3 regions of the Actinomadura chokoriensis genome follow, and region 2 is predicted to be linked to each of the others. Evidence: riboswitches for the same ligand, from Rfam matches in the RefSeq annotation. Region 2 holds a riboswitch; each other region holds the start of a gene.
What was found. Region 2 has a riboswitch for cobalamin ahead of cobN (cobaltochelatase subunit CobN). Riboswitches for the same ligand answer to the same signal wherever they lie in the genome.
Positions count from the first base shown of each region.

Region 1: it holds a riboswitch for cobalamin, as region 2 does, so the genes downstream of both, metE (5-methyltetrahydropteroyltriglutamate--homocysteine S-methyltransferase) here and cobN (cobaltochelatase subunit CobN) in region 2, are expected to answer to the same signal.
Region 3: it holds a riboswitch for cobalamin, as region 2 does, so the genes downstream of both, ABFX46_RS29955 (ribonucleoside-diphosphate reductase subunit alpha) here and cobN (cobaltochelatase subunit CobN) in region 2, are expected to answer to the same signal.

Region 1 is NZ_BAAAMW010000004.1:192,297-201,687, reverse strand. Features, by position in the region: gene ABFX46_RS11550 (serine/threonine-protein kinase) at 1-658, opposite strand, end outside; gene ABFX46_RS11545 (SDR family oxidoreductase) at 771-1,034, opposite strand; gene rox (rifampin monooxygenase) at 1,332-2,759, shown strand; cobalamin riboswitch at 2,791-2,999, shown strand; gene metE (5-methyltetrahydropteroyltriglutamate--homocysteine S-methyltransferase) at 3,101-5,347, shown strand; gene ABFX46_RS11530 (ATP-binding protein) at 5,418-6,173, opposite strand; gene ABFX46_RS11525 (DUF397 domain-containing protein) at 6,519-6,716, opposite strand; gene ABFX46_RS11520 (helix-turn-helix domain-containing protein) at 6,722-7,561, opposite strand; gene ABFX46_RS11515 (DUF397 domain-containing protein) at 7,687-7,902, opposite strand; gene ABFX46_RS11510 (SAM-dependent methyltransferase) at 7,899-8,726, opposite strand; gene ABFX46_RS11505 (SAM-dependent methyltransferase) at 8,794-9,391, opposite strand, start outside.
Region 2 is NZ_BAAAMW010000019.1:115,483-124,873, reverse strand. Features, by position in the region: gene ABFX46_RS31895 (hypothetical protein) at 1-101, opposite strand, end outside; gene cobF (precorrin-6A synthase (deacetylating)) at 209-958, opposite strand; gene cbiE (precorrin-6y C5,15-methyltransferase (decarboxylating) subunit CbiE) at 1,012-2,229, shown strand; gene cobM (precorrin-4 C(11)-methyltransferase) at 2,226-2,981, shown strand; gene ABFX46_RS31875 (cobalt-precorrin-6A reductase) at 2,966-3,700, shown strand; gene ABFX46_RS31870 (precorrin-2 C(20)-methyltransferase) at 3,691-5,178, opposite strand; gene ABFX46_RS31865 (precorrin-8X methylmutase) at 5,178-5,798, opposite strand; gene ABFX46_RS31860 (precorrin-3B synthase) at 5,795-6,886, opposite strand; cobalamin riboswitch at 6,958-7,081, shown strand; gene cobN (cobaltochelatase subunit CobN) at 7,134-9,391, shown strand, end outside.
Region 3 is NZ_BAAAMW010000017.1:62,942-72,332, reverse strand. Features, by position in the region: gene ABFX46_RS29995 (SDR family NAD(P)-dependent oxidoreductase) at 1-466, opposite strand, end outside; gene ABFX46_RS29990 (TetR/AcrR family transcriptional regulator) at 582-1,193, shown strand; gene ABFX46_RS29985 (APC family permease) at 1,267-3,195, opposite strand; gene ABFX46_RS29980 (hypothetical protein) at 3,263-3,694, opposite strand; gene ABFX46_RS29975 (COG4315 family predicted lipoprotein) at 3,715-4,239, opposite strand; gene ABFX46_RS29970 (copper resistance CopC family protein) at 4,433-4,966, opposite strand; gene ABFX46_RS29965 (YcnI family copper-binding membrane protein) at 4,963-5,670, opposite strand; gene ABFX46_RS29960 (hypothetical protein) at 5,765-6,436, opposite strand; cobalamin riboswitch at 6,576-6,795, shown strand; gene ABFX46_RS29955 (ribonucleoside-diphosphate reductase subunit alpha) at 6,885-9,176, shown strand; gene ABFX46_RS29950 (ribonucleotide-diphosphate reductase subunit beta) at 9,200-9,391, shown strand, end outside.

The DNA.
Region 1 (9,391 bases), on a different contig from region 2:
GCGGCCCCTCCCCGAACGGATGCCGGCCGGTCACCGCGAAGCTCAGCACGGCGGCCAGGCAGAACACGTCACTGGCCGGACCGATGTCGCGGCCAAGGTACTGCTCAGGCGACATGTACCCCGGCGTGCCCACCACCGTCAGACTCTGCGAACTGGCGTCCATCGCCCGCGCGATGCCGAAGTCGATGATCCGGGGACCGTCCGCCGCCAGCATCACGTTCCCCGGCTTGAGGTCCCGGTGGATGACGTTCTGGTCGTGGACGGCCTGCAGCCCTTCGGCGAGCCCGGCGCCGAGCGAGGCCGCCGAGCCCTCGGGCAGCGGGCCGTTCTCGTCGACGGCGTCCTGCAGCGTCGGCCCCGCGATGTACTCGGTGACCAGCCACGGCGGGTCGGCGTCGGTGTCGGCGTCCACGACCTGCGCCGTGTAGAAGCCGCCGATGCGGCGCGCCGCCGCGACCTCCTTGGCGAACCGGCGCCGGAACGAGGCGTTGTCGGCGAAGTGCGGGTGGACGATCTTGACCGCGACCAGCCGCCGCCCCCGCGAGCGGCCGAGATAGACCTGGCCCATCCCGCCGGCCCCGAGCCGCGCCAGCAGCCGGTACGGCCCCACCCGCGCCGGATCGCCGTCCCTGAGCCCCTTGAGTCCTGCGCCGGACATCCCACCCCGCCTCACGCCTGCCGAACACCCTTGTCTATCTGAGGGCAAGCGTAACGAGAGCGATCACCCCGCTCTGCGTCCTCGGACGCACTCACACCCGACCGCCCGCCGCTCAGCGCTCCGGCGGCCGGGCCTCCTCGGGGTCCCGGCCGTCGAGGAAGTTCTCGTACCGCTCGGTGGTGATCGATCCGAGCGCGACGACGTTCGTGTGGATGCCGTGCGGTCCGTAATCGACGGCGAGTGCCCGGCTGAGCCCTTCAATGGCGGCCTTCGCCGTCGCGTACGGGAGGGAACCGCGCACCGGACGCTGCGCCTGATGGGACGAGACATTCACGACGGCACCACCCGTCCCGGTCACCACGTACGACCGACTCACGGCATCCCCTTTCAACGACGTCGTCCGCGCCCGCGATCTGCGACGGGCGCCCAGAACATCTTCAGCAAATGTCGGTCGTCACCGTCCACGCCTTTTCGCGTTTGCGGACGTCACGTCCCAGAGGTAACTGCACACATGGGCCATCAGCGAGGATCGTCCCCGGCACACGAAAAAGGCAAGGAGAACGGGCTCCTTGCCACTACTAACGTATAGCACGCAGGGGGGCTTGCGGCAAGGCCCGGGTGATGCCGCACAATCGTGGGCCGACGCCAGAACCTGCGGAAACGGGGGGTTTCCTTGATCGATGTGATCGTTGCCGGCGGCGGGCCGACCGGCCTGATGCTGGCGGCCGAGTTGCGGCTGCACGGCGTGCGCGTGCTCGTCGTGGAGAAGGACGCGGAGCCGACGAGAATTGTCCGCTCGCTCGGCCTGCATGTGCGCAGCATCGAGGTGATGGACCAGCGCGGATTGCTGGAGCGCTTCCTCGCGCACGGCACCAAGTATCCGCTCCGCGGCCATTTCGCCGGTATCGACAAGCCGCAGCCCGAACGGCTCGACACCGCGCATCCCTACATCCTCGGCATTCCGCAACCGGTCACCGACCGGCTGCTGGCCGAGCGGGCCGCCGAACTCGGCGCCGAGGTCCGGCGCGGCTGCGAGCTGGTCGGGCTGAGCCAGGACGAGGACGGGGTGACCGCCGACCTCGCCGACGGAGCACGCCTGCGCTCCCGCTACCTCGTCGGCTGCGACGGAGGCCGGAGCACGGTGCGCAAGCTGCTCGGCGTCGGCTTCCCCGGCGAGCCCGCGAAGACCGAGTGGCTGACCGGCGAGATGGAGGCGACCGAGGACCCGGAGAAGATGGCCGCCATCGTCGCGGACGTCCGTGAGACCCATCGCACGTTCGGCGTCGGCCCGGTCGGCGACGGCGTCTACCGCGCCGTCGTGCTCGCCGAGGGCGTGTCCGGGGACCGCGCCGCACCGCCCTCGCTCGACGAGGTGAAACGGCGCCTGCGGGTGTTCGCCGGCACCGACTTCGGCGTCCACTCGCCGCGCTGGCTGTCCCGGTTCGGCGACGCGACCCGGCTCGCCGAGCGCTACCGCGCCGGCCGGGTGCTGCTGGCCGGCGACGCGGCGCACGTCCATCCGCCGCTGGGCGGGCAGGGGCTCAACCTCGGCGTCCAGGACGCGTTCAACCTCGGCTGGAAACTGGCCGCCGCGGTCGTCGGACGGGCCCCGGAGACGCTGCTCGACACCTACGAGACCGAGCGGCGCCCGGTGGCCGCCGACGTGCTGAACAACACCCGCGCGCAGGCCGAGCTGCTGTCCCTGGAGCCCGGCCCGCAGGCGGTGCGCCGCCTGCTCGCGGAGCTGATGGACGTCGGGGAGGTGACCCGGTACCTGATCGAGAAGACCACGGCGATCGGCGTCCGCTACGACTTCGGGGAGGGCCATCCCCTGCTCGGCCGGCGGCTGCGGGACGTCCCGCTGAAGCGCGGCCGCCTCTACGGGCTGATGCACGAGGGCCGCGGGCTGCTGCTCGACCAGACCGGCCGGCTCGCGGTCACCGGATGGGCCGACCGCGTCGACCATGTCGCGGGCGCCAGTGCGGAACTCGACGCGCCCGCCGTTCTCCTGCGCCCGGACGGCCACGTCGCCTGGGTCGGGGACGACCAGGCCGACCTGCTCGAACACCTGCCCCGCTGGTTCGGCCCGCCCGCCGCCTGACGGCGCCCCGGGGCGCGCGGGCGAGGCGGCGGTAGACTCCGGATGCGGATGGTTCGCTCGTTTCGAGCGTCGTAAGAGGGAACCCGGTGCGAGTCCGGGACTGCCCCGCAGCGGTGAGCGGGAACGACCGCCGTCATACGCACTGGGCCCGCCGGCCTGGGAAGCGACGGCCAGTAGGACGCCTCCTCCGAGGAGGCGACGCCCGCGAGTCCGAAGACCTGCCTCCGCCCGCGCGCCGCCCGGCGCGCGGTGGTCCGCGGCCTCGTGGGACGGCCGGCGACGCGGCTCCGCCGTGCCGTGCCGTCCTCGCGGTCGCCCGTGGCACAGCGAGGGAAGCCGCCATGAACACGACGATCCTCGGATATCCCCGCATCGGGGCGCGCCGGGAGTTGAAGGTCGCCACCGAGGACTACTGGGCGGGGCGCATCGACGCCGACGCCCTCGCCCGGACCGGCGCCGACCTGCGCGCCCAGGTCTGGACGGGCCTGCGGGACGCCGGAGTCGACGCGATCCCGTCGAACACCTTCTCCTTCTACGACCAGATGCTCGACACGAGCGTGCTGGTCGACGCCGTCCCGGACCGCTACCGGCGGCTGACCGGGCTCGACCGGTACTTCGCCATGGCCCGCGGTGTCCAGGACGTCCCGCCGCTCGAAATGACCAAGTGGTTCGACACCAACTACCACTACCTCGTCCCCGAGCTGGGTCCGGACACCAGGTTCCGGCTCGCGGACGGGGCCGCCGCCAAGCCGCTGGCCGAGTACCGGGAGGCGAGGGCGCTCGGCATCGAGACGCGTCCCGTGCTCATCGGCCCGCTCACCTACCTGCTGCTCGCCAAGCCCGCCGTGGACGGGTTCCGCACGCTGGACCTGCTCGACGGGCTCGTCGACGTCTACGCCGAGATCCTGGAGCGGCTCGCGGGGTCGGGTGCGCAGTGGGTGCAACTGGACGAGCCCGTGCTCGTCGCCGACCGGAGCGCGGCGGAGATCGACGCGCTCGCCCACGCGTACGCGCGGCTCGGGCGGCTGTCCAGCAGGCCCCGGCTGATGGTCGCCGCGTACTTCGGCGCGATCGGCGCGGACGCCCTGCGCGTGCTGGCGCGCAGCCGGGTCGAGGCCGTCGCGCTCGACCTCGTCGCCGGGCCCGGCACCGTGGACGTGCTCGCGTCGGTCGGCGGGCTGCCGCGCAAGACGCTCGTCGCCGGGGTCGTCGACGGCCGGAACGTGTGGCGCACCGACTCCCGGAAGGCGCTGGCCGCCTGCGCGTCCGTGCTCGGCCTCGTCGACCAGATCGTGGTCGGGACGTCCTGCTCGCTGATGCACGTCCCGCTCGACCTCGACGCGGAGACGGCGCTCGACCCGGACGTCCGCGGACGCCTCGCGTTCGCCCGGCAGAAGGTCGCCGAGGTCGTCGCGCTCGGACGGGCGCTCGGCGACGGCGTCCCGATCCCGGACGGCGCGCCGCTCCCCGGACCGGGCGTCGACCGGGGCGTCCGGGAGCGGCTCGGCGGCATCGGGGACACCCGGCGCGGCGACCGCGCCGCCCGGTTCGCCGCCCAGCGGGACGCGCTCGGCCTGCCCGACCTCGCGACCACCACGATCGGCTCGTTCCCGCAGACCCCCGAGATCCGCCGGGCCCGCGCCGACCGCAGGGCCGGACGCATCACCGAGGCCGACTACACCGCCGCGATGAAGGCCGAGATCGCCCGCGTCATCGCACTGCAAGAGGACCTCGGCCTGGACGTCCTCGTGCACGGCGAGCCCGAACGCAACGACATGGTGCAGTACTTCGCCGAGCAGCTCGACGGGTACGCGGCGACCGAGCACGGATGGGTCCAGTCGTACGGGTCGCGCTACGTGCGCCCGCCGATCCTGCACAGCGACGTCGCGCGGCCCCGTCCGATGACGGTCGGCTGGGCCGCGTACGCGCAGTCGCTGACGAGCAAGCCGGTCAAGGGGATGCTCACCGGGCCGGTCACGATGCTCGCCTGGTCGTTCGTCCGCGACGACCAGCCGCTCGCCGACACCGCCCGCCAGGTCGCGCTCGCGCTCCGGGACGAGATCGCCGACCTGGAGACCGCCGGCATCCGCGTCATCCAGGTGGACGAGCCGGCGCTGCGCGAACTCCTGCCGCTGCGCGACGAGGACCGTCCCGCCTACCTCGACTGGGCGGTCGGCGCGTTCCGGCTGGCGACGTCCGGGGTGAAGGACACCACCCAGATCCACACCCACATGTGCTACTCGGAGTTCGGCGAGATCATCGGCGCGATCGGGGCGCTGGACGCCGACGTCACCAGCGTGGAGGCGGCCCGCTCGCACATGGAGCTGGTCGGCGACCTGCGCGCCGCCGGGTACGCGAACGGGATCGGGCCGGGCGTGTACGACATCCACTCGCCGCGCGTCCCCGCCGCCGAGGAGATGGAGGACAACCTGCGCCGCGCGCTGCGGGCCGTCGAGCCGGGACGGCTGTGGGTGAACCCCGACTGCGGGCTGAAGACCCGCGCCTACCCGGAGACCGAGGCCTCGCTGCGCAACCTGGTCACGGCCGCGCACCGCGTCCGTGCCGGACTGCCGGGCAAACGCGGCTGACCCCCCGCCGCCGCATGGCCCGCCCCCACCCCGGGCCATGCGGCGGCCGATCGCGCGGCCGTTGCCGGCCTCAGTCGTGCATCGACTCCCAGAGGCGGACGAGCTCCTCGCACACCTCGGTGATGTCGGCGACCGGCAGCTTGCCGGACTCGCCGGACGGGGCGCACCAGCGGAACGTCGCCGACTCGCACCAGACGGTCAGGTCACCGGGCCCCGAGATGACGGAGGCGCCGAGCTCGTCGCCCGGCTCCAGGTCGTGGATGCCGCGCTGGACGAGCAGCGCGTGCAGGTCCTTCGTGGCGAGCCGCTCGTCGGTCCGCCAGACGTGCCGGCGGCGGCGCCCGGTGCGCGGGAGCGGCAGGGCGAACCAGGTCGCCTTCCCCCGGACGGCCGGCGTCCGCAGCCGGGAGCGGGACGGGTGGTGCCCCCACCGCCCGCGGGTGAGCAGCTCGATGATCTCCAGGCCGCGGCCGTGCTCCAGCATCGGGCCGGCGGGCGCCTGCGGCCGCCACGCACGCAGCGTGTCGAACGCCTTGACGACGAGTTCGTCCCGGCCGCACGCGCTCGTGCGCTGGTAGACCCACAGTTCCGCGCCGGACGGGCCGTCGCCGGGCATGGCGTGCTGTAAGACGTTCGTCGCCAGCTCGCTGACCATGAGCGTGATGTCGTCGACGTCCTGGCCGGACAGCCCGAGTGCGGGGAGCAGACCCGTGATGTGGGCGCGGGCCACCCGCGCGATGGTGTCGTCCGGGGGCAGGGGCAGGGCCGCGCAACCGCCGTTCTCCAGCCTCCACGGAATCCCGCACGTCGTCGCGGCCTTCGTCATGGCGCCCACCTCGGGGGTTTACGGAGACATTCGCGATTCAGACATTCGCGCCTTGAACCTCCACGGTTCGCGACTCGCTATGTGTGAATCACAGAACCCAGCTTCGCACATTTCTGGCCGCCGGGGGCGGTACATCGCAAGGATCATGCGGGAGAAGTTGAGACGTTCACCGATGCGCCCGAAAGCGTCTAAAGTACGTCCCCCCGCGGTGCAAGAAACGTGTACCGGCGGACCCGGGACGGCCGGTGCGCGGCGCTGTACCGTGGACGCGCCTGAGAGAGGGCCGCACACATGAAGATCCCCCAGGGGTGCAGCCCTGGGGGATCGTGTGTGCGGCCCGGTCAGTCAGCGGTCGTACCTGCCGGCCCGCACGTCTTCGAGGAACGCCGCGAAGACGGACCGGGGCACCACGTGCGCCCCGGCCTCCGGCGTCCTGCTGTCGCGCAGCCCGGTGGCCGTCTCGAGGTCGGCGACCTCGACGCATCCCCCGTTGCTGCTCGCGCTCGCGGTGGCCTTGAACCACCGTGCCTGAGAGAGGTCCATGAGTCTTACTCCAGCTTCGCGATGAGTGCCTCCAGGTGGGCCGCGGTGCCGGCGGCGCTCAGCGCCGCCGCGCGGATCTCTTCGAAGATCTCGCCATAGGCCTCCACTTTCGCGGCGTCGTCGATCTCCTGGACCTCCTCGTCGTTCTCGAGGAAGACCATGGACGGCTCGCCGCCGGGGAAATCGAAGATGTTGACCAGGGTCGACATGCCGGGGTGCAGCCCGTCCGACAGGCGCAGCAGCCGCAGCTCGACGTTCGGCCGCGCCGACATGGTCAGCAGGTGGCGGAGCTGGGCGCGGCGGTCGCCGGGGTCGCCCCACTCGTACAGCAGCGACGCCTCGGTGATCAGGGCGGTCAGGGTCGGCGCGTGCTCGTCGCGGTCGAGGATCTGCTGCTTGCGCAGCCGGGCCCGCAGCGCCTTCTCGCGCCACTCCGGCGACTGCGTGCCGGACATCAGCAGCGCCTGCATGTACGGCAGGGTCTGCAGCAACCCGGGGATGACCAGCGGCATGACCACCCGGATGCTCGACGCGTCCCCCTCGTAGCCGGGGAACTCGTTGTTGAAGACGTCCGGGTAGTCACGCCACCAGGCCCGCTGCCGGGCGCGCGTCGCGAGTTCCTCGAGCTCGTCGAGGTCGCTGCCCTCGTAGATGCGCGCCAGGTCGCGGATGTCACTGAGCTCGGGACGAACCCAGTTGTTGGCCTCGAACCGGCCGACCTTGCCTCTTCCCCAGTTCAACCGGTCGCAGACCTGGTTGGCCGTGTATCCGGCCTCGACGCGCAGATCCCGCAGGCGGCGCGCCAGCCCCCGTTTGGCGATCGTGGCGCCGTACGCCTCGCTCATCGGCGCCACCTCCCTTGACATACGGCCGGCATCAGCATACGCCTTCCGAATTTGTGAATCACAGATTTGGCCGGATCAGGAAGCGCATCACGAATCCCGTCGGGTAACGGCTTCATGAGGACGCCTCAGGACGCGGCCCGGTCGAACTCGCCCTTCCGCACGCCGTCCAGGAAGCAGGCCCATTCGTGCTCGTCGAACACCGAGATGAGCTGGCCGGACGTGCGCAAGAGCGTCCATTCGCCGACAAAAGCGACCTCGATGCCGCCCTCGTCGCTCCCCGAGCGCTGCCAGTCCAGGGCGTCCGGGTCGACGCCCAACTCCTCCGCAGTCGGCTTCTTCATGCTGTCTTCCTCGCCACACCGCAGTACGCCCACCGCGACCCATCACTGTCGGCGGCGTCAGGGTCCTCAGCGCCCCATTCGCCGATGTAGGCCACCTCGCGCCCCGCCTTGCCGTGCGGCGGGACGATCTCCAGCCCGTCGAAGAACCGGGTGACCTCCTCCCGCGTCCGCATGTGGACGGCCGCGGTGGACTTGGCGTACACGTCCCTGATCGTGCCGACCGCCCGGTCGGCCTGCCGGTCGTTGGTTCCGGCGGACAGCGCCAGGTAGCTGCCGGGCGCCAGCCGGTCCATGTACCCGCGGATCAGGCCGTAGGGGTCGTCCTCGTCCGGCACGAAGTGGACCATCGCCACCAGCAGCAGGGCCACCGGCCGGTCGAGGTCGATCATCTTCCGGGTGGCCTCGTGGTCGAACAGCGCGTCCGGCTCGCGGAAGTCGGCCGTGACGAACGCCGTCCCGGACGAGCCCGCCAGCAGCTTGCCCGCGTGCACCGCCACGATCGGGTCGTTGTCCACGTAGAGGACCCGGGCGTCGGGCGCGACGTCCTGCGCCGCGTCGTGGGTGTTGTTCATCGTGGGCAGGCCGGCCCCGAGATCGATGAACTGCCGGATACCGTTCTCGGCCAGCCAGCGCACCGAGCGCTGCAGGAAGCCCCTGTTCGCCCATGCCGCGTCGCCGGCCTCCGGCATGTTCGCCTTGACCTTGTCCGCGGCGGCACGGTCGACCTCGAAGTTGTCGGTGCCGCCGAGGTAGTAGTCGTACATCCGAGCCGGGCTGGGGACGGTGATGTCCACCCCGGGTGGCGCCTGCTCGATGTCGCTCACTGCTTCGCCTCCATTACCGCATCGGGGGAAGTGCCCGCCGTGCGCGGGTACGCGATCGTCGGCCTCGTCATTCCGGCTTCCTCGCCACGGCGCAGTAGCCCCAGCGGGAGCCGTCTGTATCCGCATCGTCGGCGTCCACGGCGCCCCATTGCCCCACGTAGCAGATCTCCGCGGGCGCGTTGTCGTACGGCGGGACGATCTCCAGGCCGGTGAAGTAGCGCTCGATCTCCGCGCGGCTCCGCGGGAACCCGCCGGGGGACGACGAGCCGGCGTACACGCTCCGCACCGTGTCGACCGCCCGGTCGATCTGGCGCTCGCTGGTGATGGCCGACAGCGCCAGGTAGCTGCCCGGCGCCAGCCGGCTCACGTACCGCCGCACGAGCCCCCACGGGTCCTCCTCGTCCGGGACGAAGTGGGTCACCGTCACCAGCAGCAGCGCCACCGGCCGCGCGAAGTCGATCATCGCCCGGGTCTGCTCGTGCCCGAGCAGCCCCTCGGGGTCGCGGAAGTCCGCGGTGATGAACGCCGTCCCCGACGCCCCCTCCAGGAGGGTCTTCGCGTGCGCCGCGACCATCGGGTCGTTGTCGACGTACAGGATCCGCGCGTCGGGCGCGACCTTCTGCACCGCGTCATGGGTGTTGTTGCCCGTCGGCAGGCCGGCGCCG
Region 2 (9,391 bases):
AGGCGCACGGTGCGCCACAGCACGGACGGCAGCCCGCGCGCGACGACGGGCGGCGCCTGCGCGGCGGCGACCCCGGCGTGTTCTTCCGCCTGCTCCGTCACAGTCCCTCCGGGCGCGCCGCGTGGAGTTGACATCATCGCCTACCGGCGGACAGAAGGCGCGTAAACCGGAAGAATCCGGGCCGCCGGCGTCCGCTTCCGGACGCGGGTCAGCCGCGCGGTTCGCGGCGCAGGAGGTAGGTGTCCATGATCCAGCCCTTGCGGGCGCGGGCCTCGGCGCGGGCGGTGCGGATCTCGTCGGCGACCTCCGCGACCGGGCCCGACACGAGGATCTCGTCGGGTGTGCCCAGGTAGGCGCCCCAGTAGATGTGGAAGCCGTCGCCGGCGCCGGCGAACGAGCAGTGCGCGTCCAGCATGACGAGGACGTCGTCGGCGGTCGGGCCCTCGGCGGCGAGGCGGCGGCCCGTCGTGAGGTGGACGGGGCGCCCCACCCGGGTCAGCCCGATCCGGTGCCGGGCCGTCAGCGCGGACACGCTGCTGATGCCGGGGATGACCTCGAACTCGAAGTCGGCGTCCACCTCGTCCAAGGCGGAGAGGGTGCTGTCGTAGATCCCGGGGTCGCCCCAGACGAGGAGCGCGCCGGTCTGGCCGTCCTCCAGTTCATCGGTGACGAACGACTCGTAGATCCGGGCGCGGCGGGAGCGCCAGTCCTCGACGGCGGCGGTGTAGGCGGGGCCGTCGGCGGTGCGGTCGCGTTCGGGGTCGCGGGCCTCGACGACCCGGTACGGCTCGCGGGCGTGCGCCGCGATGAGGTCGTGCCGCAGCCCGGCGAGGTCGTGCTTGGCCTCGCCCTTGCCGACCAGCAGGAACACGTCGGCCGCGGCGATCGCCTTGGCCGCCTGGAACGTCAGGTGGTCGGGGTCGCCCGCGCCGATGCCGATGATCAAAAGCCGCTTCACCTGGCCAAGTGTGCCAGCTGTAGACTTTCCGCCGCAGGTCGGGAAGGAGGCCGGTGGACGCGGGTTCGATCACCGTCGTGGGCATCGGCGCCGACGGCTGGGACGGGCTTCCCGAGGCGTCCCGCGCGGCGCTCCGGGAGGCCGATGTGCTGCTCGGCGGCGCGCGGCAGCTCGGCCTCGTCCCGGAGGGTGCGGCCGAGCGGGTCGCCTGGCCGTCGCCGCTCCTCCCGGCGCTTCCCGGGCTGATCGAGCGGTACGCGGGACGCGCCGTCACCGTCCTGGCGAGCGGCGACCCCATGTTCTACGGGATCGGCTCCACGCTCGCGGAGCTGGCCGGCGCGCGGCGGCTGCGGGTGCTGCCGCATCCGTCGTCGGCGTCGCTGGCGTGCGCCCGGCTCGGCTGGCCGCTCGACCGGGTCGACGTGGTCAGCATGGTCGGCCGTCCGGCGGAGACGCTGAACGCGGTCGTCGCGCCGGGCCGCCGCGTCCTGGTCCTCGGCGCGGGACGCGAGGCACCCGCGGTCGTCGCGGCGCTGCTCACCGGGCGCGGGTTCGGCCCCAGCCGCATGACCGTGCTCTGCGACCTGGGCGCGGAGAGCGAGACGGCGGCGCACGGCGTCGCGTCCCACTGGACGGCCCCCGCCGCGTCGGCGCTCGCCGTCGTCGCCGTCGACTGCGTGCCCGGCCCGGACGCGGCGCTCCTGCCCCGCGTCGCCGGGCTCCCCGACGGGTCCTACGAGCACGACGGGCAGATCACCAAGAGCGAGGTCCGGGCGGTGACGCTGTCCCGGCTCGGCCCGCTGCCCGGCGAGCTGCTGTGGGACGTCGGCGCCGGGTCGGGCAGCATCGCGATCGAGTGGGCGCGGGCGCACCCGTCCTGCGCGGCGGTCGCGGTGGAGAGCCGCCCCGACCGGGCCGAGCGGATCGGCCGCAACGCCAAGGCGCTCGGCGTGCCCGGCGTCCGCGTCGTGACGGGCCGCGCACCCGGCGCGCTGGACGGCCTCCCGCGGCCCGACGCGGTGTTCGTCGGCGGCGGCCTCACCGTCCCCGGCCTGCTGGAACGCTGCTGGGACGCCCTCCGGCCCGGCGGCCGCCTCGCCGCCAACGCCGTCACCCTGGAATCGGAGGCGGCGGTGGCCGGGCTCCGCCGCACCCACGGCGGCGACCTGGTCCGCCTCCACGTCGAGCGCGCCGCGCCGCTGGGCGGATTCACCGGCTGGCGCCCCGCGATGCCCGTCACCATCTGGACGGCACGGAAGGACACCCTGTGACCGTGTACTTCGTCGGCGCGGGCCCGGGCGCCGCCGACCTCATCACCGTGCGCGGCCTGCGCGTGCTGGAGTCGGCGCCGGTGTGCCTGTACGCGGGGTCGCTGGTGCCGCGCGACCTGCTGGACGCGTGCCCGCCCGGCGCCCGCCTCGTCGACACCGCGGACATGACCCTGGACGCGATCGTCGCCGACCTGACCGCCGCGCACCGCGACGGCCTGGACGTCGCGCGCCTGCACTCGGGCGACCCGTCGGTGTTCAGCGCGGTCGCCGAGCAGATGCGGCGGCTCGACGCGGCCGGCGTCCCGTACGAGGTCGTCCCCGGCGTCCCGGCGTTCGCGGCGGCGGCGGCCTCGCTCGGGCGGGAGCTGACCGTCCCCGGCGTCGGCCAGACCGTCATCCTGACCCGCACCGCCGTGCGCGCCACCCCGATGCCGCACGGCGAGGACCTCGCCACCCTCGGCGCGAGCGGCGCCACGATGGTGCTGCACCTCGCCGTCCAGCGCATCGACGAGGTCGCGGCCGAGCTGGTGCCGCACTACGGCGCGGACTGCCCGGTCGCGGTCGTCGCCCGCGCCAGCCGCCCCGACGAGGTGATCCTGCGCGGCACCCTGTCCGACATCGCGGGCCTCGTTCGCGAGGCCGGGGTCAGGCGCACGGCCGTGATCGTCGTCGGCCGCGTCCTGACGGCGTCGGCGTTCCCCGACAGCCACCTCTACAGCGCCGGCCGGGACCGGGCGTGCGGCGCGTCCTGATCCTCGGCGGGACGGCGGAGGCCCGCGCGCTCGCCGCCCGCCTCGCGGTCCGCCGCACGGGCGTGCACGTCGTCTCGTCCCTCGCCGGACGCGTCAGCGACCCGCGCCTGCCGGCGGGGGAGGTCCACATCGGCGGCTTCGGCGGGGCCGGCGGGCTCGCGGCCTGGCTCCGCGGCAACCGGATCGACCGCCTCGTGGACGCCACGCACCCGTTCGCCGAGCGGATGAGCGCGTCGGCCGCGCACGCCTCGCGCGCGACCGGCGTCCCGCTGCTCGCGCTGCGCCGCCCCGGCTGGGAGGCGGAGGACGGCGACGACTGGCACCGCGTCCCGTCCCTGCCCGAAGCCGCCGGGGCGCTACCGGTCGGGGCCCGCGTGTTCCTCACCACCGGCCGCCGCAGCATCCCGGTGTTCGCCGCCCGCGCGGACGCGTGGTTCCTCGCCCGGTCGGTCGACCCGCCGGAGCCGCCCGTCCCGCCCAACGCCGAGGTGCTGCTCGCCCGCGGCCCCTACACCGTGGAGGGGGAGCGCGCGCTGATCCGCGACCACCGCCTGGACGTGCTCGTCACCAAGGACAGCGGCGGCTCCATGACCCGCGCGAAGCTCACCGCCGCCCGCGACGCCGGCATACCGGTCGTCATGGTGGACCGCCCGCCCCATCCGGACGGCGTCCAGGCGACGGACGACGTGGCGACCGCCGCCGCCTGGGCTCAGGGGTAGCGGCGCGGCGTGTAGACCATGCCCTTGTCGGTCACCCGCGTCGTGGACGACCCCACGATCACGAGGCAGCGCATGTCGACCCGGTCCGGGTCGAGCTTGCCGAGCGTCGTCACCGCCACGTCCTCCTCCGGACCGCCCACGTCCCGCCCGACCACCACCGGCGTCTCGGGGGAGCGGTGCTCCAGCAGCAGGTCGCGCGCCGCCGGGAGCTGGTGCCTCCGCCGGCTCGACGACGGGTTGTAGAGGGCCAGCACCAGGTCGGCCTCGGCGGCGGCCGCGAGCCGCCGCGCGATCACGTCCCACGGCTTGAGGATGTCCGACAGCGACAGCACGCAGAAGTCGTGCCCGAGCGGGGCCCCCGCCCGCGACGCGACGGCCTGCGCCGCCGTCAGCCCCGGCACGACCCGCACCGGGACGTCCGCGAACTCGTCCCCGGCGGCGGTCTCCAGCACCGCCGCCGCCATCGCGAACACGCCCGGGTCGCCGGACGACACGACCGCGACGCGCGCCCCGTCCCGCGCGAGCTCCAGCGCGTGCCGGGCCCGGTCGGCCTCCACCCGGTTCCCGGACGCGTGGCGCCGCTGCCTCGGGTTCGGCGGCACCCGGTCGAGGTAGGGGCCGTAGCCGACGAGGTCGGTCGCCGACGCCAGGACGTCCTGCGCCTCGGGCGTGAGCCACGGCCGCCCGGCGGGCCCGAGCCCGACCACCCACACCCCGCCGGAACCGGCCGGCCGCGCCGGGGGAGGCGCCGCGAACGACCGCTCGGCCGGGCTCGTCAGCAGGGCGAGCGACATGTACGGGACGTCGGCCGGATCGACGTCGGCGAGCGGGGCGACCCGCTGCCGGTCGGTGGCGGCGCGCTCCACATACCAGGCGTCGCCGAGCCGTCCCGCGTCCTGGAAGGCCTGCCTGACCTTGGTGAACGTCCGGCCGAGCTTCAGCACGGCCGCCGCGTCGGCGCCGCGCAGCCGCGCGGCCAGCTCCCCGGCGGGCAGCGTGCCGGGCAGCACGGTCAGCGTCTCCTCCCGCTCCACCAGCGGGCGCCCCGCCGCCGCCGACGCCGCGCTCAGCGACGTCACACCGGGCACCACCTCGGTCGGGTAGTGCGGCGCGAGCCGCTTGTGCAGGTGCATGTAGGACCCGTAGAACAGCGGGTCGCCCTCGCTCAGCACCACGACCGTCCGGCCGGCGTCGAGGTGCGCGGCGAGCCGGGCGGCGCAGTCGGCGTAGAAGTCGTCCAGCGCGCCCTGGTAGCCGCCCGGATGCCCGGTCGTCTCGGTCGTCACCGGGTAGACGAGCTGCTCCTCGACCTGGCCGTCCCGCAGGTACGGCTCGGCGACCGACCGGGCGATGCTGCGCCCGTGCCGCGCGGAGTGGTAGGCGACCACGTCGGCGCCGCCGATCAGCCGCGCCGCCTTCACCGTGACCAGCTCCGGATCGCCGGGCCCGACGCCCACGCCGAACAGCCGTCCCGCCATCATTCCGCCTCACTGGCGATGGCGTTGACCGCCGCCGCCGTCATCGCGCTGCCGCCGCGCCGCCCGCGCACCACCAGATGGTCGAGGCCGCTCGCGGCGAGGGCCTCCTTGGACTCGGCGGCGCCGATGAACCCGACCGGGACGCCGAGGACCGCCGCCGGGCGCCCCGCACCCTCCGCGACCAGCTCCAGCAGCCGGAACAGCGCGGTCGGCGCGTTGCCGATCGCGACGACCGCGCCGCCGAGGCGGCCGCGCCACAGCTCCAGCGCCGCCGCGCTCCGCGTGGTGCCGAGCCGCGCCGCCAGCCCCGGCACCTCGGGGTCGCCGAGCGTGCACACGACCTCGTTGCCGGCGGGCAGCCGCGCCCGCGTGATGCCGGACGCGACCATCCGCGCGTCGCACAGGACCGGCGCGCCGTCCAGCAGCGCCGCCCGCGCCCGCTCCACGACCCCCGGCGACCACGCCAGGTCGCGGACGAGGTCGGTCATCCCGCACGCGTGGATCATCCGGACGGCGACCCGCGCCACGTCGTCCGGCAGGCCCGACAGGTCGGCCTCCGCGCGGATCGTCGCGAACGACCGCCGGTAGATCTCGGCGCCGTCCCGGACATAGTCGATCACCGCTGCTCCTCCGCCATCCTCAGTTCGACCGGGCCGCGGGGCATCCCGCAGCGCCGCTCGCACCCCGCCCAGTGGACGGGCGTCTCCGGGGCGCGCTCCAGCCCGCCGGCCCACCGCCGCGCCTCGCCCTGCACGTCGCCGCGCGACTTCGCGCACCCGGGACTGCCCGTGCACGCCGACACCCCGACCCACGGCGACGCCGGATCGACGGCGAAACCGGCCGCGCCGAGCCGCGCCGCGATGCGGCTTGCCGCGCCCTGGCCCAGGTCGCGCAGCACGACGCTCCGCCACGGCGTCACCCGCACCTCGTCCGCGAGACCGGCGAGCGCATCGGCCTGTGCCCCGGACAACCGTCCGAGAGGCGGCACGGCCTCCAGCGCGACGAGCCCGCCCCGCTGCGCGATGACCCCGGCATGCGGGCGGCGGGGCTCGGGACGCGCACCGGCCTCTTGGGGTTCGGCCCCGAGCCGCTCCGCGATGAGCCGCGCCCCGTCCGGCACCTCCGCGAGGCGCCACGCGTCCCCGCGGACGTCGAGGAACGCCTCCGCCGCCGCGACCGTCAGCGCCACCGCGCCATCGCGATGGGGCAGCCGCGTCCCGGCGAGGTGGAGGCCGTCCGGGGCGAAGGTCAGGTCGGCGCCCAGCGCGAGCATGTCGCCCGTGCCGTCGTCGAAGGCGAACAGGAAGCGGCCCGGCAGCCCCGCCAGCCGCGGATGCCCGCACAGCGCCCGGTCGAGGGCCGTGACCAGCGGATCCGTCGCCAGGACGCCGTGCTCGCCGCGTCCGCCGAGCGGGGACGCGACGATGTTGCGGACCCGCTCGTGGGACGGCGACGGCAGCAGCCCGGCCGCCCCCAGCCGCTCCGCGAGCGCCGCCGGATCGCGGACGCCGCGCAGCTGCAGATTGCCCCGGGACGTGAGTTCGATCACGTCCCGCCCCAGTTCCCGGGCGGCGGCGCCGAGCACCCCGAGCCGCGCGGACGACACCGCGCCGCCCGGCACCCGGACGCGCGCCAGCGGCCCGTCGGCGGCGTCGTGGGTGCGCAGCGCGCCGGGGCAGGCGTCGGCACGGAGTCTGGCATTCGGCACGGGGAGGATGTTAACCACACTTTGCGGGCGGCCCGCGCTGCCGTACTGTTCTCCTCAGGCGATGGCAATGGGAGGAAGCCGGTGCGAATCCGGCGCGGTCCCGCCACTGTGACCGGGGAGCGAATCCCGCTTGAGGCCACTGTCCGCACGGACGGGAAGGCCGGGGCGAGCGTCGATCCGGGAGCCAGGAGACTCCTGCCGTCGTGACACCCGCGACCGGGGCGAGGACCCCAGGGGAGGAACGGCCGTGTCCGCTGGCACCGTGCTGCTGCTGTCGACGTCCGACACCGATCTGCTGAGCGCCCGCGCGTCCGGCGCCGCCTACCGGCTCGGCAACCCGGCGCGGCTCACCGCGGACGACCTGCCCGGCCTCGCCGAGGGGACCGGCCTCGTCGTCGTCCGGCTGCTCGGCGGGCGCCGGGCCTGGGAGGACGGGCTCGACGCGCTGCTCGCCGGGCCCCGTCCGGTGGTCGTCCTCGGCGGCGAGCAGGCCCCCGACGCCGAGCTGATGGAGCTGTCCACCGTCCCCGGCGGCGTGTGCGCCGAAGCCCACGCCTACCTCGCGCACGGCGGCCCCGGCAACCTGGCCGAGCTGCACGCGTTCCTGTCCGACACCGTGCTGCTGACCGGGCGCGGGTTCGCGCCGCCCGCCGCGGCGCCGACGTGGGGACGGCTCGAACGCGAACCCCGCACCGCCGGCGGCCCGGTCATCGGCGTGCTGTACTACCGCGCCCACCACATGGCGGGGAACACCGCGTTCGTGGAGGCGCTGTGCACGGCCGTCGAGGACGCCGGCGGGCAGGCCATGCCGGTCTTCTGCTCGTCCCTGCGCACCGCCGAGCCCGAACTGCTCGACACCCTCGGCCGGGCGGACGCGCTCGTCGTGACCGTCCTCGCGGCGGGCGGGACGCGGCCCGCGACCGCCGGGGCGGGCGGTGACGACGAGGCGTGGGACGTGGGCGCCCTCGCCGAGCTGGACATCCCGATCCTGCAGGGCCTCTGCCTCACCACCAGCCGCGACGCCTGGGCGGCGAGCGACGACGGCCTGTCCCCGCTGGACGCGGCGTCGCAGGTCGCGATCCCCGAGTTCGACGGCCGCATCATCACCGTCCCGTTCTCGTTCAAGGAGATCGACGAGGACGGCCTCACCGTCTACCGGGCCGACCCCGAACGCGCCGCGCGGGTCGCCGGGATCGCCGTCCGGCACGGCCGCCTCCGCCGCACCCCGGCCGCCGACCGCCGCATCGTCGTCATGCTGTCGGCGTACCCGACGAAGCACTCCCGCGTCGGGAACGCCGTCGGCCTCGACACCCCGGCGAGCACCGTCCGGCTGCTGGCCCGCCTCGCGGAGGAGGGCTACGACCTCGGCGAGGGCTTCCCCGGCGTCCGCGAGCAGGACGGCGACGCGCTCGTCCACGCGCTCATCGCGGCCGGCGGCCAGGACGAGGACTGGCTCACCGAGGAGCAGCTCGCCGGCAACCCGATCCGCATCTCCGCCGCGTCCTACGAACGCTGGTACCGCACCCTCCCCGAGGTGCTGCGCGGGGAGATGGAGCTGCACTGGGGGCCGCCGCCCGGGCACCTGTTCGTCCAGGACGGCGCCATCGTCCTCGCCGCCCTCCGCGCCGGGAACGTCGTCGTGATGGTGCAGCCGCCGCGCGGCTTCGGCCAGAACCCCATCGCGATCTACCACGACCCCGACCTGCCGCCGAGCCACCACTACCTGGCCGCGTACCGGTGGCTGTCGGACGAGTTCGGCGCGCACGCGATCGTGCACGTCGGCAAGCACGGCAACCTGGAGTGGCTGCCCGGCAAGGCGGCCGGCATGTCCGCGTCGTGCGGCACCGACGCCGCGCTCGGCGACGTCCCGCTGATCTACCTGTTCCTCGTCAACGACCCGGGGGAGGGGACGCAGGCCAAGCGCCGCGCGCACGCCGTCCTCGTCGACCACATGGTCCCGCCGATGGCGCGCGCCGAGACCTACGGCGACATCGCACGCCTCGAACAGCTCCTGGACGAGCACGCGACGATCGCCGCGATGGACCCGGCGAAGCTCCCGGCGATCCGCGCGCAGATCTGGACGCTGATCCAGGCCGCGAAGCTCGACCACGACCTCGGCCTGGACGACCGTCCCCACGACACCGAGTTCGACGACTTCCTCCTGCACGTGGACGGCTGGCTGTGCGAGGTGAAGGACGCGCAGATCCGCGACGGCCTGCACGTCCTCGGCCTTGCGCCGGAGGGCGGGACCCGTGTCGACCTGGTGCTGGCCATGCTCCGCGCCCGGCAGATGTGGTCGGGGCGGGAGACGCTGCCGGGCCTGCGCGAGGCGCTCGGCCTGGCCGAGGACGGCTCCGAGGCCCTCGCCGACGTGGACGCCGCCGAGGCCGCCGCCCGGTCGCTCGTCCAGGGCATGGAGGACGCGGGCTGGGACGCGGAAGCGGTCCCCGAGATCGCCCGGCGGGTCCCCGGGGAGCGCCGCGAACTCGTGGGGCGGGTCCTGGA
Region 3 (9,391 bases), on a different contig from region 2:
CCGATTTGCTCGCCGCGTAGAACCCGGCGGACGCCACCCCGCCGCCCGTCCCCATCGTCGTGACCTGCAGGATGCGGCCGGATCCCTGCGCCCGCAGGTGCGGGACGGCGGCCTGCGCCACCCAGACCGCCCCGAAGAAGTTGACGTCGAACTGGGCGCGGATCTGCTCCTCGCCCGCCTCCTCGACCATGCCGAGCAGCATCGCGCCGGCGTTGTTGACCACGATGTCGAGCCGGCCGAACGCCGCCGCGGCCTCGTCCACCGCCTTCCGGACGGCGGTCCGGTCGGTCACGTCGAGCGTCAGCCGTACGAGGCGGCCGGGGTGGGCGTCGGCCAGCTCGGCGAGGGGCGCGAGGTCGCGGGCGGCGGCGACGACCCGCTCCCCGGCGCCGAGCGCCGCCTCCGTGAACGCCCTGCCCAGGCCGCGCGACGCGCCGGTGATGAACCAGACTCGGCCGGTTGTCATAGAAGCCTCCCTGCTCGCTTGCACATGAGACGAGACGGTTCGTCTCGTTGTGTCGCCAGTGTGCGGGAGGCGGCGCCATCCTGTCAAGACGGACCGTCTCGTCTCGCGAGGTGTTATGCTCCCGGACGTGTCGCAGCCCAGAAAGCCGAACCCCGCTCGGCGCAGTGAACGGTCGCGGCAGGCCGTGCTGGCCGCCGCGCGCGAGCTGGTGTCAGAGCTCGGATACGCCAAGGTGTCGATCGAGGCCATCGCGTCCCGCGCGGGCGTGGGCAAGCAGACGATCTACCGCTGGTGGCCGTCCAAGGGCGCGGTCATCTTCGACTCGTTCCTGGCGCTCAGCGAGAGCGAGGACGAGGACGGCGTCCGGCTGCCCGACACCGGCGACATCGGGGCCGATCTGAAGACCGTCATGCGGGCCACCGTCGCCGAGTTCGCCGACCCGGCCTTCGAGGCGCCCATCAGGGCCCTCAACCTGGAGATCATCGCCGATCCCGCCCTCGCGGAGGCCTACCGCGAGAAGCTGGCGGGCCCGGTCGACGAGGCCAAGAAGGACCGGCTGCGCAGTGCCCAGCGGGCAGGCCAGCTCGCCGCCGACGCCGACCTGGACCTGGTGCTCGAAGTCCTGTACGCCCCGCTCTACCAGCGCTGGCTGCACCGATCCGCCCCGCTGACCCCGCAGTACGCCGACGCCCTCGTGGAAGCCACCCTCCGCGCCTTCGCCCCCTGAACGCACCCATGCCGGGAGGCGCGGCAGGGCGGGCACCGCCGACATGGCCCGGTGGGAGGGCGGAGGCGGACGGTCAGTCCCGCGCGGCCGGGGCCCGGTCGGTTCCGGTGGAGCCGAGGCGCCACGGCACGCTGGTGACCATGACGCCCGGCCGGAACAGCAGCCGCGCCGTGAGGCGGAGCGCGCTCTGGTTGTGCAGGAGCTGCTCCCACCAGTGGCCGACGACGTACTCGGGGATGAACACGCAGACGACGTCCCGCGGGCTCCGCCGGTGGATGCGGCCGACGTACTCCAGGACGGGGCCGGTGATGTCGCGGTAGGGGGAGTCGAGGACGGTCAGCGGCACGGGGACGCCGCGCCGCGCCCACGCCTCCTCGAGCTCCCCGGTGTCGCGGCCGGAGGTGCGGACGGTCACGGCCGTGAGGGTGTCCGGTCGGGTCGCGCGCGCGAACGCGATGGCGCGCATCGCCGGAGTGTGGAGCTTGGACACCAGCACGACCGCGTGGACGCGGCTCGGCAGGCCGACCGCCTCCTCGGACGGCTCCAGCTCCGCGGCGAGGCGCGTGTAGTGGCCGCGGATGGCCTTCATCATCAGGAAGAGCACGGGCATGGCGATGACGACGATCCAGGCGCCGTGCGTGAACTTCGTGATCAGGACGACGACCAGGACCACGCCGGTGAGCATCGCGCCGACGGCGTTGATCAGGCGCGCGCGCCGCATCCGGGCCCGCTGCGGCCCGGCGGCGCGCCCGATGAGGCCCGTCCAGTGCCGGACCATCCCGGTCTGGCTGAGCGTGAACGAGACGAAGACCCCGATGATGTAGAGCTGGATGAGCCGCGTCGGGCTGGCGTGGAACGCCCAGATCAGGCCGCCGGCGAGCAGGGCGAGGATCACGATGCCGTTGCTGAAGACGAGCCGGTCCCCGCGGCGGGAGAACTGCTTGGGCAGGAACTCGTCCTCGCCGAGGATGGAGGCGAGGGTCGGGAAGCCGTTGAAGGCGGTGTTGGCCGCCAGCACCAGGATCGCGGCGGTGAACCCGGCGACCAGGTAGAACGGCGGGGAGCCGGCGCCGAACACCGCCGCGGCGATCTGGGCGATGACGGTCTTCTGCTCGTAGCCGGGCGGCGCGCCGGTCAGCAGCCCGGGGGCGCCGGCGATCCGCACGTGCGAGACCAGGGCGAGCGCGGTGATCCCCGCGAACATGGCGATGGTGATCCCGCCCATGATCGCCAACGTGGCCGCGGCGTTCCGGCTCTTGGGCGGCTGGAAGTTCGGGACGCCGTTGCTCACCGCCTCCACGCCGGTGAGCGCCGTGCAGCCCTGGGAGAAGGCGCGCAGGACCAGCGCGACGGCCAGCCAGCCCGTCGTGCCGTGGGACGGTTCTATCCCGAAATGGGCAGACTCGGCCTGCGGTGTGTGGCCGGTGAGCGTCCGCCCGGCGCCCCACAGGAGCATCGCCATGACCACGGTGATGAACCCGTAGGTCGGGACGGCGAAGACCGTTCCCGACTCCCGGACCCCGCGCAGGTTCGTGATCGCCAGCAGCGCGACCAGGACCACGCAGACCTGGACCGTGTACGGCGTGAGGGCGGGCATCGCGGACGCGAGGTTGGCGACTCCGGCCGCCACCGACACCGCGACCGTCAGCACGTAGTCGACCAGGAGGGCGCTGGCGGCGGCCAGCGAGGCGTTGACGCCCAGGTTCTCCCGGCTGACGACGTAGGCGCCGCCGCCGCTCGGGTAGGCGCGGCAGGTCTGCCGGTAGGACAGCACCACCACCGCCAGCAGGACGATGACGGCCGCCGCGACCCACGGGGTGAGGTGGAGCAGTGCCGTCCCGCCGAGGCCGAGCGCGAGCAGGATCTCCTCGGTCGCGTAGGCGTTGGACGACAGCGGGTCGCTGCAGAACACCGGCAGCGCGATCTTCTTGGGCAGCAGCGTCTCGCCGAGCTGCCCGCTGCGCAGCGGCCGGCCGACCAGGAACCGCTTGGGAATGCTCACCGCTCTCCGCATCGGTCCCGTGACACCGCGGACTCCGCCGGGACCGCGGGCCCGGCGCCCGGGGCGTTCAGCGAGACGGCTGTTCGCGCAGGTGGCGCGCTTCGAGGGCCAGAAACGCGGCGAGCACGACGACGGCCGCGGACTCCAGGGCCAGCGCCGCCACGATGGCGGGGCCGTAGCCGCCCTCCTGGAAGCCGAACAGCGTGCCCGTCTCACTGATCATCAGCGCGATGATGGTGGCCGCCGCGTACGCGATCCCCACGAGCGCCACGAGCGCGTGCGCGGCCCGTCCGGCGATCGGCACCGACCGGATCACCGGAAGCGAGCCGAGCGGCAGCGCCAGGAGCAGCCCGAGCACCACGCCCCCGATGAAGTTGAGCAGGAACAGGACGCCGATGGTCGGGATGACCCGGAAATCGTCGGCGTAGTACTCGTACAGATGGACGGCGCCGACGCCGAACAGGAGCAGGACGCCCAGGTAGCGCAGGAGGTCACGCATCGCGATCACCCATGGCGGACCTACTTGGTGACCGCGCTGCCGGACGGCGACAGCACGTACCACTTGGCGCCGAACTGGTCGAGGCCCTGCCCTCCGGTGCTGCCGCTGGAGGTGCCGTCCGGCGCGTAGTAGTACAGCGGGTGCCCGGCGTAGCTGACCTCGGTGGTGCCGTCGCTCCGCTTGGTGGTGCTCAGCTTCGAGGCGTCCGCGCCCGACCCGGGCTGGGGCTTCACGCTGGTCGTGACCGGCGGCCAGACCGACGCGCACGACCCGGAGCAGGACGACTGGTTCCCCTTGTCCTTCTCGAAGAGGTAGACCGTCCGCCCCGCGCCGTCGACCAGGATCGGCCCGAGGCTCCCCACGCTCGCCGTCTTGATCGTCTGGCCGGACGTGCCGCCGGTGGGCGCCGCCGAGGTCGTCGACGATCCGCCGCCGTAGCCGCCCGACCCGGACCCGCCCGACCCTCCGCCGCCGCACCCGGCCGCGGCCGCCAGGGCCGCCCCGGCCGCTCCCATCGTGATCACCAGCCGCCGCATCCGGAACATGCGCACCCTCCCCGTGGACCTGTCGGCGGTCGCCCGCGACTCCTTCTGCGGCGCCGCGTACCCGCCGGCCCGCCGCGCGAACTGTCCCCGTCCCGGCTGTGACCCGTTCTTTCCGATAGCTGTAAAGAACGCCGCCCACCGGCCGGATGATCACGGGGTGCGGCCGTGATCACCCGAGCCGGTGGGCGAGCGGTCAGTCCTCGGTGGCGGAGGAGCGGCGGAGCCAGGCGACGGCGCCGCCCGCCAGGGCGATGACCAGGACGATCAGCCCGATCCAGAGCCAGCCGGACGAGCCGGACGACTTCTCCGCGGACGTCGCCGAGGCCGCCGACGGCGCGGCGGCGGGGCCGGGGGGCTGCGCGGCCGCCGAGGAACCCGTCACGGTGAAGGTGTAGGTGCCCTCGACCGGGTGCCCGTCGGAGGACACGACACGCCAGCCCACGGTGTACTCCCCGTTCGGGAGCGCGCCGCCGACCGCCTGGGTGACCTTGTTGTCGACCGCCTGGGCCGACCCGGACTGGTACTGCTTCTTCGACGCGTCCATCAGGACCACGCGCGGCAGCCGCACCGGGTCGGCGTAGGTGAGGACGATCTGGGACGGCGCCGGGACCGTCGCGTCCTTCGCCGGGTTCGCCGAGGTCAGCGCCGTGTGGGCGGAGGCCGGGGCCGCCGTCAGCGCGAGGACCGTCCCGACCGCCAGGGCGCCCGCCGCGAGCCGCCGGATCATGCCCGGCTCCGCGCGCGGCTCAGGCCGTAGCCGCCGACGCCGACGCCGATCACGCCGGCCGCGATGCCGATGCCGCCGAGGAGGCGGGCCGTCCCGTCATCGGCCGACGCCGTGCTCTTCGCGGCCGGCTTCCGCTCGGCCGTGAGGCCCGCCGTGGGCGCGGCGTCCTTCGGGGTGAGCTGGAGCGTCGGTGCGGGGTGCTCCGGTTCGGCGCCGCCCTCGGCCTGCTCCTCCTCCCACTTGACGACCTCGCCGTTGGAGTACGTCTGGTCGGCCTTGAACATGATCTGGTCGGTGTCGGTCGGGAGCGGGCCCATGGAGACGTCGAACTCCTGGAACTGGCCCGGCTCGATCTTGCCGCCCGACCAGGTGATCGTGGTGACGGCCTCGGTCAGCTCGCCGCCGTGGGACTTGATCGGCTTCGGCAGCGTGGACTTCTCGGCCTTCACCGTCCAGCCCGGGGTCGGGCGGACGGACACCGACGCCAGCGGATGGTCGACCGGCAGGTGCACCACGACCTTGGTGGTGGAGGCGTTGTCGCGCTCGTTCGGCACCCGGAACGACACCTTGGCGTAGGAGCCCTGCTCGGCGGTCGTCGGGTTGGCGGTGACGTGCGCGGACGCGGCCGTCGCCCCGCCGACCACGGCGAGGGCCGCGAGGGACGCGAGAGCGCCGGCACGGCGGGCATGCGAGAGGAAAGGCATGGGGAAATGTCCGTTCGAGTCGTACGGAAGAGAAGCCGGATGCGCCGCGGATCGGCGTCCGGTGACGTACGGCGCTCGACGCGGAGGCTTCGCCTCAGCAGAAGCGTGCGAGCGCCCTCGAACGCGCCGGGGGACCCCGCTCGACCACTTGGTGCCGCAGCACCCGGCCGAGGGCGGCGGCGACGTCCGCCACCGGGAGCACCGGGGCGGGACGCGGGGACGCGGCCGGCTCGACGGCCAGCAGGCCCAGCAGCAGCCGGACGGGACGGTCGGCCGCGGCGGCGACCCGGCGGGCCATCGCCCAGGCGGCCCGCTCGCCGCGCCGCAGCCACCACGCGGCGACCAGCGCGGCCACGCAGTGCGCGAGCGTCATGACCAGGCCGTTGGGGTCGTGCGGGGCCGACGCCGCCATCGTGTCCGCGCCGGCCGCCATGGCGGCGTGCATGCCGGACGCGTGAGCCCCGCCGGCATGATCCGCCATCGCGGGCATCGGGAGCGGGGGGTGCGGCGCCGCCGCGGTGAACAGCGTGTGCAGCGCGAACTGCCCGCCGAGGAGCCCGCCCAGGATCGTGGCGAGGGAGCGCTCGTGGCCCGCCAGCATCAGCGTCACGCCGAGGACCGCCCCGAACCCGCTCAGCCCCGCCCACACCGGGACCGCGGCCCCACCTGCGAGGACGTGCCCGAGGACGGCCAGCGCGACGCACGCGGTCGCGAAGACGATCGCGCGGGCGGTCCGGAACAGGGGTTCGCGGGGGCGTTCGGACATGACGGGACCATCGTGCCACCACCCCCGCCGACCCCGCAGCCGACCCTGCCGCCAGCCCCGCCATCTACCCGCGCCCAGCTCGCAGCCGCATCGACACGCCCAACATCTTGGGGTTGCACAAAGATCGCGAACTAGATGTAGGGTTCAATCCCGTGCTGGTACGCCCCCGCCGTTCGCGGCGGGGGCGTCGTAAGAGGGAACCCGGTGCGAATCCGGGACTGCCCCGCAGCGGTGAGCGGGAACGACCGCCGTTATGAGCACTGGGCCCATCGGGGCCTGGGAAGCGACGGCCACTAGGACGCCTTCTCCGGAAGGCGGCGCCCGCGAGTCCGAAGACCTGCCAGTTCGATACGTCCAGGCCTCGCGGGTGGGCCGGAGGGCGGAGCGCGGCGTGCCGTCGCGCGCCGTTCGCATGCCCCCGCGAGGCGGCTTGCGAGGGGAGAGGCACGTGACACAGGCTCTGGCGGCGCCGCCGGCCGCGGCGGCGTTGCGACGGGGGATCGGCGCGGAGGTCGAGGCCGCCTGCGACGGCATACCGGACGTCGAGCCGGGACGGGTGCTGGCCGCCGTCCGCTCCGGGAACGGGCTGGACGCGGCGGCGCTGCGCGACCTCGCGATCGGCGAGGCCGCCGCGCTGGTGCCCGCCGAACCCGGGTACTCCAAGGTCGCCGCGCGGCTGCTCGGCGCCCGGATCAGGGACGAGGCGGCGTCCGCGGGCGTCGCGACGTTCGCCGAGTCGGTCGCCGCCGCGCACGGCGCGGGCCTGCTGGCGGACGGCCCGGCCGCGTTCGTCGCCGCCAACGCCGACGCCCTCGACGCGCTCGCCGACGACTCCGCCGACGACCGGTTCGAGTACTTCGGGCTGCGCACCCTCTACGACCGGTACCTGCTGAGGCATCCGCGTTCGCGGCTCGTCCTGGAGCGTCCGCAGCACTTCCTGCTGCGCGTCGCCTGCGGCCTCGCCGACACCGTGGAGGAGGCGGCGGAGCTGTACGGGCTGCTCGGCACGCTGCGCTACCTGCCCAGTTCGCCGACGCTGTTCAACGCGGCGGCGCGCCGCCCGCAGCTGTCGTCGTGCTTCCTGCTCGACTCGCCGCGCGACGAGCTGGAGTCGATCTACGACCGGTACGGGCAGGTCGCGCGGCTCAGCAAGTACGCGGGCGGCATCGGGATCTCGTGGACGAAGGTCCGGTCGCGGGGGTCGCTGATCCGCGGCACCAACGGGCGTTCGAACGGCATCGTGCCGTGGCTGCGCACGCTGGACGCGTCCGTCGCCGCCGTCAACCAGGGCGGGCGCCGCAAGGGCGCGGCCTGCGTGTACCTGGAGCCGTGGCACGCCGACGTCGAGGAGTTCCTCGAACTGCGCGACAACACGGGCGAGGACGCGCGCCGCACCCACAACCTCAACCTCGCCAACTGGGTCCCGGACGAGTTCATGCGCCGGGTCGAGGACGACGCGGTCTGGTCGCTGTTCGACCCGAAGGAGGTCCCCGAGCTGGCCGACCTGTGGGGCGAGGCGTTCGACGAGGCGTACCGGTCGGCGGAGCGGGACGGGCGGTTCGTCCGGCAGGTCCCGGCGCGCAAGCTGTACGGGCGGATGATGCGCACCCTCGCGGAGACGGGCAACGGGTGGATGACGTTCAAGGACGCCGCCAACCGCGCCTGCAACCAGACCGCCGAGCCCGGCCAGACCGTCCACCTGTCGAACCTGTGCACGGAGATCCTGGAAGTCACCGGCGATGGCGAAGCGGCCGTCTGCAACCTCGGATCGGTGAATCTGGCCGCGCACGTCACGCCGGCAGGGGTCGACTGGGATCGGCTTCGTTCCACCGTCCGCACCGCCGTCCGGTTCTTGGACCGCACCATCGACAGGGGCTTCTACCCCACGCCGGAGGCGGAGAAGGCCAACCGCAAGTGGCGACCGGTCGGCTTGGGCGTGATGGGCCTGGCGGACGTCTTCTTCACGCTGCGCCTTCCGTTCGACTCGGACGAGGCCCGCGCGCTCTCGACGCGCATCGCCGAGGAGATCGCGCTGGCCGCCTACGGGGCGTCCGCCGATCTCGCCGCCGCGCACGGCCCGCTGCCCGCCTACGGCATGACCCGCACCGCTCGCGGCCGGCTCCACGTCGACCACTTCCCGGACGCGATCCAGACCCGTCCCGAGGCGTGGGCCGAGCTCCGGGCGCGCGTCGCCGAGACGGGGCTGCGCAACTCGCTGCTCGTCGCGATCGCGCCGACCGCGACGATCGCGTCCATCGCGGGCTGCTATGAGTGCATCGAGCCGCAGGTGTCCAACCTGTTCAAGCGCGAGACGCTGTCCGGCGAGTTCCTGCAGATCAACGGCTACCTGGTCGACGACCTGAAGTCGCTCGGGCTGTGGACGCCGGCCGTCCGGGAGGCGGTGAAGAAGGCGAACGGCTCCGTCCAGGGCCTCACCGACCTGCCCGACGAGATGCGCACCCTCTACCGGACGGCCTGGGAGCTGCCGCAGAAGGCGCTCATCGACCTCGCCGCCGCCCGCACCCCCTACATCGACCAGTCGCAGTCGCTGAACCTGTTCATGGAGACGCCGACGATCGGCAAGCTCTCCTCGATGTACGCGTACGCGTGGCGCGCGGGCCTCAAGACGACGTACTACCTGCGCTCCCGCCCGGCGACGCGCATCGCGCAGACGACCGTCGCCTCCGCGGCGGCCGTGTGCTCCCTGGAGAACCCCGAGACCTGCGAGGCGTGCCAGTGAGCGCGCGGACGGAAGGACGCGGCATGCTGCTCGACCCCGGCCTGGACCTGACCCTGCGGCCCATGCGCTACCCCGACTTCTACGAGCGGTACCGGGCCGCGATCCGCAACACGTGGACGGTGGAGGAGGTGGACCTCGCCTCCGACCTCGCCGACCTGGAGCGGCTCACCCCCGCCGAACTGCACCTCGTGAACCGGCTCGTCGCGTTCTTCGCC